2 regions of the Lysinibacillus sp. FSL P2-0066 genome follow, and region 2 is predicted to be linked to the other one. Evidence: a T-box and tRNA genes for the amino acid it is inferred to sense, from the RefSeq annotation. Region 2 holds a T-box; the other holds one or more tRNA genes.
What was found. The T-box of region 2 lies ahead of MKZ14_RS15450 (valine--tRNA ligase). A T-box ahead of a tRNA ligase gene usually reads a tRNA of that ligase, here a tRNA-Val.

Region 1: it has a tRNA-Val gene. The T-box ahead of MKZ14_RS15450 (valine--tRNA ligase) is inferred to sense a tRNA for this amino acid. The anticodon was not compared.

What each region holds. Positions count from the first base shown of each region.
Region 1 is NZ_CP150202.1:4,375,744-4,379,926, forward strand. Features, by position in the region: gene MKZ14_RS21725 (anti-sigma factor) at 1-465, opposite strand, end outside; gene sigW (RNA polymerase sigma factor SigW) at 479-1,042, opposite strand; gene rocF (arginase) at 1,176-2,081, opposite strand; tRNA gene MKZ14_RS21740 (tRNA-Lys) at 2,266-2,338, opposite strand; tRNA gene MKZ14_RS21745 (tRNA-Gln) at 2,352-2,426, opposite strand; tRNA gene MKZ14_RS21750 (tRNA-Tyr) at 2,441-2,524, opposite strand; tRNA gene MKZ14_RS21755 (tRNA-Val) at 2,543-2,618, opposite strand; tRNA gene MKZ14_RS21760 (tRNA-Glu) at 2,674-2,748, opposite strand; tRNA gene MKZ14_RS21765 (tRNA-Asn) at 2,862-2,938, opposite strand; gene MKZ14_RS21770 (acyl--CoA ligase) at 3,209-4,183, shown strand, end outside.
Region 2 is NZ_CP150202.1:3,088,257-3,092,439, reverse strand. Features, by position in the region: gene MKZ14_RS15465 (SRPBCC family protein) at 278-724, shown strand; gene MKZ14_RS15460 (valyl-tRNA synthetase) at 805-1,569, shown strand; gene MKZ14_RS15455 (hypothetical protein) at 1,546-1,740, opposite strand; T-box leader at 1,843-2,101, shown strand; gene MKZ14_RS15450 (valine--tRNA ligase) at 2,182-4,183, shown strand, end outside.

The DNA.
Region 1 (4,183 bases), 1.3 Mb from region 2:
AACTTCACCTTCAACAATCAAATCGCCATTTTTTACAACAATATCGCCTTTCACCACTTCCCCTTCAGGGACAATCACTGTTTGACCTTCAACAACTAAATTAGGTTGCTTGGTCACTGAGAAATGCTGGTCATCCATGAAGCTACCCAATAATGTAGCACTCATGAATAAGCAAAATACTGCTGCTGCCACAAAGAACGGATGCCGGCGAATCCATTTTTGTATACCTACTCGACTTTTTGGTTTTGGTAAACGAGCCATCACTGCTGCTTCAAAATCCGGAGGCGCTGTAATATGGGAAGCACTCTTCACAAAGGCGATTGTTTCACTCAATTCTTGCATCAACTGTTTACAATCATTACATGTATGCAAGTGTTGTTTCAACTCTTGCTCATGCCCACGACTAATGTCACCGTCTAAATAATCATGCATATAGTCTATAATATGCTCTGGACAAGTATTCATGACGCTCCCCCTCCTACAGATTGTTTAATTGCTTACGTAATGCCTCACGTCCGCGGTGAATCCTCGTTTTCACCGTTCCAAGCGGCATATCTAAAATCTCGCTAATCTCTTGTAACGATAACTCTTCTATATATTTCAATACTATAACCGAACGGTATTTATCCGGCAATCGTCCAATTTCATATTGAATGCGATCTTGCAGCTCCATTTGTTCTAACTGCTCCTCTGGTAGCTGGTCGTCTGCTGCGATTTGCGAATACATATCAAGCCCTTCTGTACCAGCTACTTCTGCATCTAAATAATAATCCGGTTTCTTTTTTCGAATACGGTCAATGCAGAGGTTTGTCGCTATGCGATAAAGCCACGTCGAAAACTTTCTTTTCTGATCAAATGTATGCAAGTTCATATAAGCACGCACAAAAGCCTCTTGAGCAATATCTTCAGACTCTTGTTTGTTGCCTAACATTCGATAGCATACTTGGTACAGTTTGTGCTGATAGAGACTCACAATATCGGCAAATGCGTTTTGATCGCCTTTAAGCACTTGTTTTATTCTCTTATTTACTAACGCATCCATTGTGTTGACTTCTCCACCTTTACAACTGTCTTATACTATACGAAGCACCGATAAGAAAAGTTTCGTTTTAATTCAATTATAGCAAAAGATTTTTATGCAATGTGGCAACAGGCAATTTTTTGTCAAATTTTCTTTAAACTAGTGTTTCGCCAAATAAAGATCCCATTAATGCAACAGCCACATTTGCTGTTGTATTCTTTTCATCTAATATAGGATTTACCTCTACAAACTCTGCTGAAGTTACCATGCCTGATTCTTGTAACATTTCCATTGCTAAATGGCTTTCTCGATAAGTAATTCCGCCTGGGACTGGTGTACCCACACCTGGCGTATAAAGTGGATCTAGTCCGTCTAAATCAAGCGATAAATGTAAGCCATCAACATTTCGTTCCTTTAAATAAGCAAGTGCATCTTCCATCACACGTGTCATGCCAAGTCGGTCAATTTCATGCATTGTATATACTTTAATTCCTTGTTGACGAATCAATTCACGCTCTCCTGGGTCTACTGAACGAGCTCCAATAATTATAACGTTTTCTGGCTTAATTTTTGGAGCATAGTTACGAATTTGCACTAAACGCTCATGTCCTAGCCCAATACTAACTGCTAACGGCATCCCATGTATATTGCCTGAAGGTGTTGTTTCAGGTGTATTTAAATCTGCATGAGCGTCATACCAGATAACACCAAGATTTTTGTAATGCTCGCCTAATCCTGCTAATGTTCCAATAGCAATACTATGATCTCCACCAAATACTAGTGGGAATTTTTTTTGTTCCACTACTTCATGTACACTATTGGCTAATGCAGTGCTAACTTCTACAACTTCCTCTAAATTTAGTAATTTTTCATCCACAGCTCCGTCTGCAAGCTTTTGACTAACACGAATATCCCCTTGATCCTGTACATCGTGTCCGATAGCCTCTAAACGTTCAACAACACCTGCATATCGAATAGCACTTGGTCCCATATCTACACCACGACGTGTTTGTCCGTAATCTGTTGGTACTCCAATAATAGAAATATTAAGTTTATTCATGTTTTTATACCCCCTAAAAGTTATAAGACTATTGTAAAGCCTACATACTACTTGGTTCAACTCGACAAAAAGTTGCATATTTATTCATTTATAAATAACATAAAAAAATCTCCTACTGTTTTCAGCAAGAGATTAGTTATCTGTAGTTAATATAACACTTTTGAATAATTTTATTCTAGAAAAGTGAGCCATGAAGGACTCGAACCTTCGACCCTCTGATTAAAAGTCAGATGCTCTACCAACTGAGCTAATGGCTCATAAAAGAAAAAATGGCTGGGGTACTAGGATTCGAACCTAGGCATGACGGAATCAAAATCCGTTGCCTTACCGCTTGGCTATACCCCAATCATTTATAAAACTGGTGGAGGGGGACGGATTCGAACCGCCGAACCCTAAGGAGCGGATTTACAGTCCGCCGCGTTTAGCCACTTCGCTACCCCTCCGAAATAACACAATAAGAATGGTGGAGGATGACGGGCTCGAACCGCCGACCCTCTGCTTGTAAGGCAGATGCTCTCCCAGCTGAGCTAATCCTCCATAGAAACAGGTGTTATATCACAGTTTATTTTCTTTATAAAGCCTATGTTTTAAATGGTGACCCCTACGGGATTCGAACCCGTGTTACCGCCGTGAAAGGGCGGTGTCTTAACCACTTGACCAAGGGGCCAATATTACGTCTCAAACAAGACAAGAATTATAATAACATTTTTAATTAATAATTGCAATGCTTTTTTAAAAATTTTTTTATGTATTATAGTACTTAAAAAAAGGGCAAAAAAATGGCTCCGAAGGCAGGACTCGAACCTGCGACAACCTGATTAACAGTCAGGTGCTACTACCAACTGAGCTACTTCGGAACGATACTATTCACTTTGGTTTTAGACAACCTCTTAAGTACATTTATTATTATAGCAAGCATTATAAATAATGCAACACATTTTATGAAAATTTTTATATTTTTTTGTCGAAGTCTGCTTCTATATTCGTCTCACAGCATAATAGTTCTCTATTAACTCTAATATTTCTATTTAACGTACTAATTATTCTTGCTGTATATTATTTCAATTGTTAAAATAAAAATAGTTTTACGAATTTTCTATCAAATTTTCTGGGGGAGGATGTTCAAGATGGTATCAAATGATTTAATTGCACCTGAATTTTATAACATCACAGAGGAATTAGAAAAATTTTCGCAAGATAGTGATCGCCAAGCAATACGTTGGTTAAATACCCAACAAGAGAGACGGACAGTTTCTTATGTGGAACTTAATCAAAAAATGAATCAATACGCAAATGCTTTTACGGAGAAGGGGCTTCAAAAGGGTGATCGTGTATTAGTTATTATTCCTCGACTTCCAGAAGCCTATTTCGTTTTTTTAGGCTGCTTAAAGGCTGGCATTGTACCTATTTCATGTTCAGAGATGCTACGTGCAAGCGATTTAGAATATCGTATGGAGCATTCTTCTGCTAGTGCAGTGATTGCCTATGAGGCTTTTACTAGTGAAATTGATCAAATTACTTCTTCTGTAGACGCATTGAAAAATAAACTAGTGATCGGTGCTGCGAAAGGAGATTGGACTTCTCTAGATGAATTGGCAAACAAGCAACCAGTTACATTTACAGCTGTAGCTACTACACGTGATGACATGGCATTCCTATCTTATACATCTGGTACCACTGGCAAACCTAAAGGTGTTGTTCATTCACATGGCTGGGGTTATGCGCATATTAGAACTGCAGCTTCAAAATGGCTTTGTGTACGTGAAGGAGACCTTGTGTGGGCAACAGCTGCTCCAGGTTGGCAAAAGTGGATATGGAGTCCTTTTTTATCAACAATCATGCTCGGTGCTACCGCATTTGTCTATCATGGTGGATTCGATGCAAAAACCTACCTTCAATTAATGCAGGATGAAAAAGTTAATGTTCTATGTTGTACACCGACTGAATACCGTATTATGGCGAAAATTGATAATTTACAAGATTATAATCTATCATCTTTACGTAGTGCTGTTTCTGCTGGTGAACCTTTAAATCGCCCAGTTATCGAAACGTTTATGAATCATTTTGGACTAAAAGTACGTGATGGCTATGGACAAACAGAA
Region 2 (4,183 bases):
TCTAGCATGCTCTCATATTTTTGAAAAACAAAGCCCTTCGCCCGTCAAACTTGCTTTTTCTACCGTTGTACTTTTTTAATGGATCAAGCAGAAAGCATTATAGTGCTAGAGAAATGTAAGGACAAAAAGAGAGAATAGCATATATTTACTAGTAAACAAGATCTTCTATACTGGATGAAGGACCTGCTTTTGTCAAAATTACATCTTTCAGCATAGCCAAATTGTGGGCGATATCGTTTATAATATAGCTATTCATAAAAGAAAGTAGTGAATTGATATGGCAACAGGCACACACACGGTCGAAGTTCCTGTAGGGATTGAGGATGTATGGGATTTCGTTAGTGATATGGAAAAATGGGCAAAGCTTGTCCCAGGTTATAATGCACATGAAATGATTGATGAAAAACACTCCACTTGGACTTTTAAAGGCAATGTTGGCGTTTTGAAAAAAACAGTTGAAGTAGAAATTACAATCTTAGAATGGTTAGCACCATCAAAAGTTACATTCGAATTAAAGGGGCTTTCTGATAACTTCACAGGAAATGGCTATTTCCTCGCAGAAAGTATTGATCCTGAAAATACAAAAATGACAGGATTCTTAGAAGTCGTTGCGGGCGGGTTAGCTGGCCCTGTTTTAAATCCTATTTTTAAACCGATTGTACCAAAAGCAACGCAAATGCTAACAGATCGTGTAGCGAATAAAATTAAATTAGTAAATGTTTAAAGATATGAACATTCATGAAACTGGCATGCTAGAATATTGCTTCTAGCATGCCAGTTTTTTAGTAGTATCTATTTTTAAATGTGTTCAAATGGCAACACCCTAGCATACTCTCCTTTAAATCGTCATATGATGCAAAGGGAGGGATTATTATCGAACACAAAACTTGGAATATGCGCGAAGCATTTTGTTTTCCTGGATATGGCTGCCCAACTGAAATAGCAGCTGTACAAATTAAGCCACAGTGGCAGGCAATGCAATTAGAAGATTCTTTGCGACTTATGGGCATCTATCATATCACCGCACACGTTCGCTTTGATTTTCAAGATATGCAAGCATTTGCAGAAAATGAAGATTTAATTACAATTGATGCTCTAGACATCCAAGGAGATACTGGTTATTTTGAGTATGCTGTACCTTTACATGTGGATTTACCAAAAGAATCCGATGTCAAAGATTTAATGGTCAAGGATATTCGCCCTAGTCTAACAAATCAGATGTGTCAGCTTGAGTGGACCGTTACAAGTGTTTTTAATGAATATGAACCTGTTGATGAAAAAGTTGTGTTAGACAATCCGCACCTATCAACACATGCTTTCGAACAAGAGGAAACAATGGCCGTAATCGAAGAAAGTGTTCAAGTGAAACAACCTGCCGCAGTAGCAGCAGCTTCACGCCAAGAGAATTCTACAACAGTTGACCAAAAAGCTGTATTAAGAGAATCCTCAAGCCATATTGTTGTACGTGAATCCAGTACTTGGCATGAAGTGCCTTCTATGATTTGGGATCTAACAGAAGAATATACACCGCTTAAAGTTCGTGTTTCAAATGATATCTTTCAAAAGTAAATAGCAGAGAAGTAGCAGAAGTAATAAGAAGATTAAATCACCTGATGTTGGCACAATAATGACACGGATAAACTGAAAAGCACAAATCGGCACGATAATGGTTCTACAATAAAAACGAACTTGCCGTAGCCAAGGTGGTAAAAGCCAAGGGTTATACTTGCGTCGTCGCATTTGAATTGTCACTTCCTTTTCTATTTACTTTCCTCTTACTAAAAGATGACTAAATCACTTGAAAAATGACACGATCCTGCGGTACAATTAGGAAAATCAAATACAGATGCTATGATAGGGAAGAGTAAATTTTGTCTACATTTTCAGAGAAGAAACGGTAGCTGTGAAGTTTCTATTTGTACGGAATTGAAGGTAGCCCTTGAGCAGCTTTAGTGAACTAATAGTAGTTAAAGCCGGTTAAACACCGTTACCGAATTGAGAGCCAGTAGGGTAGGCTGAGAAAATATGTCATTGAACATTTATCTTAACCACTGCTGGAATTAAAGGTGGTACCGCGAACTAAAACTCCTTCGTCCTTTTAGACGAGAGGAGTTTTTTTATTGGGTAAAAAATGAACAGCATTTCTTTACCTACAGTTTTCAAACAATAGGAGGAGTCAATATGACAGAAAACATTTCAATGCCAACTAAGTATGACCCACAGTCCATTGAAGCTGGTCGCTATGAATGGTGGTTACAAGGGAAGTTTTTCGAGGCGCAGCCTGAAAGTGGGAAAAAGCCCTATTCAATCGTTATTCCACCACCGAACGTAACAGGTAAACTACACCTTGGCCATGCTTGGGATACAACATTACAAGATATCCTCATCCGTATGAAACGCATGCAAGGCTATGATGCCCTTTGGTTGCCAGGTATGGATCATGCAGGTATTGCAACACAGGCAAAAGTAGAAGCAAAGCTGCGTGAGGATAATATTACACGTTATGATTTAGGACGTGAAAAATTCCTTGAAAAAACATGGGAATGGAAAGAAGAGTATGCTGGACATATTCGTGATCAATGGGCAAAGCTTGGTCTTGGATTAGACTATACGCGTGAACGTTTCACGCTAGATAAAGGTCTTTCAGATGCGGTAAAAACAGTTTTTGTTCAGTTATATGAAAAAGGTTTAATTTATCGTGGTGAACGTATTATCAACTGGGACCCAGCAGCAAAAACAGCATTATCTGATATCGAGGTAATTTATCAGGATGTGCAAGGTGCCTTCTATCATATGAAATATCCATTAGCTGATGGCTCTGGCTATGTAGAAGTTGCTACAACACGTCCCGAAACAATGCTTGGTGACTCTGGGGTAGCTGTTCACCCGAACGATGAGCGTTATCAGCACTTAATTGGTAAAAACGTTATTTTACCGATTGTAGGTCGTGAAATTCCAATTGTTGCTGATGAGTACGTTGATATGGAATTTGGTACTGGGGTTGTAAAAATGACACCAGCCCATGATCCGAACGACTTTGAAGTTGGTAATCGTCATAATCTAGAGCGCATTCTAGTAATGAATGAAGACGGCACAATGAATGATCTTGCTGGCAAATATAAAGGAATGGATCGCTTCGAATGCCGCAAGCAAATTGTTGCTGATTTACAAGAAGCAGGTGTGTTAATTCGCATTGAAGAGCATATGCATTCAGTAGGACACTCTGAACGTTCTGGTGCTGTTGTTGAGCCATATCTTTCAGCACAATGGTTCGTTAAAATGCAACCACTTGCTGATGCTTCCCTAGAGCTGCAAAAGGACGAAGAAGGGAAAGTAAACTTTGTTCCTGCTCGTTTTGAAAACACATATTCCCGCTGGATGGAGAATATACGCGATTGGTGTATTTCTCGTCAATTATGGTGGGGCCATCAAATCCCAGCCTGGTACCATAATGAAACAGGCGAAATATACGTAGGTAAAGAAGCCCCAGCAGATGCAGAAAACTGGACGCAAGATGAAGATGTACTAGATACATGGTTCTCTTCAGCACTATGGCCGTTTTCTACTATGGGTTGGCCAGATGAAGCAAATGAAGAATATAAACGTTATTATCCAACAAATACATTAGTAACAGGCTATGATATTATTTTCTTCTGGGTTTCTCGAATGATTTTCCAAGGTCTTGAGTTTACAGATCAACGTCCATTTAAAGATGTGCTAATTCATGGTTTAGTACGTGATGGTGAAGGGCGTAAAATGAGTAAATCACTTGGCAATGGTGTTGATCCAATGGATGTCATTGAACAATACGGTGCAGATTCATTACGCTACTTCTTAGCTACTGGTTCATCACCTGGTCAAGATTTACGCTATACAACTGAAAAAGTTGAAGCAGTATGGAACTTTGCCAATAAGATTTGGAATGCATCACGTTTTGCGCTTATGAATATGGATGGTATGACATATGATGAGATCGATTTAACTGGTGAAAAATCAGTAGCTGACAAATGGATTTTAACGCGCTTAAATGAAACGATTGAACGCGTTACCTCTCTTGCAGAGCGTTATGAATTCGGTGAAGTTGGCCGTGAATTATACAATTTCATTTGGGATGATTTCTGTTCTTGGTATATTGAAATGGCAAAATTACCTCTTTACGGTGAGGATGAAGCAGCTAAAAAGA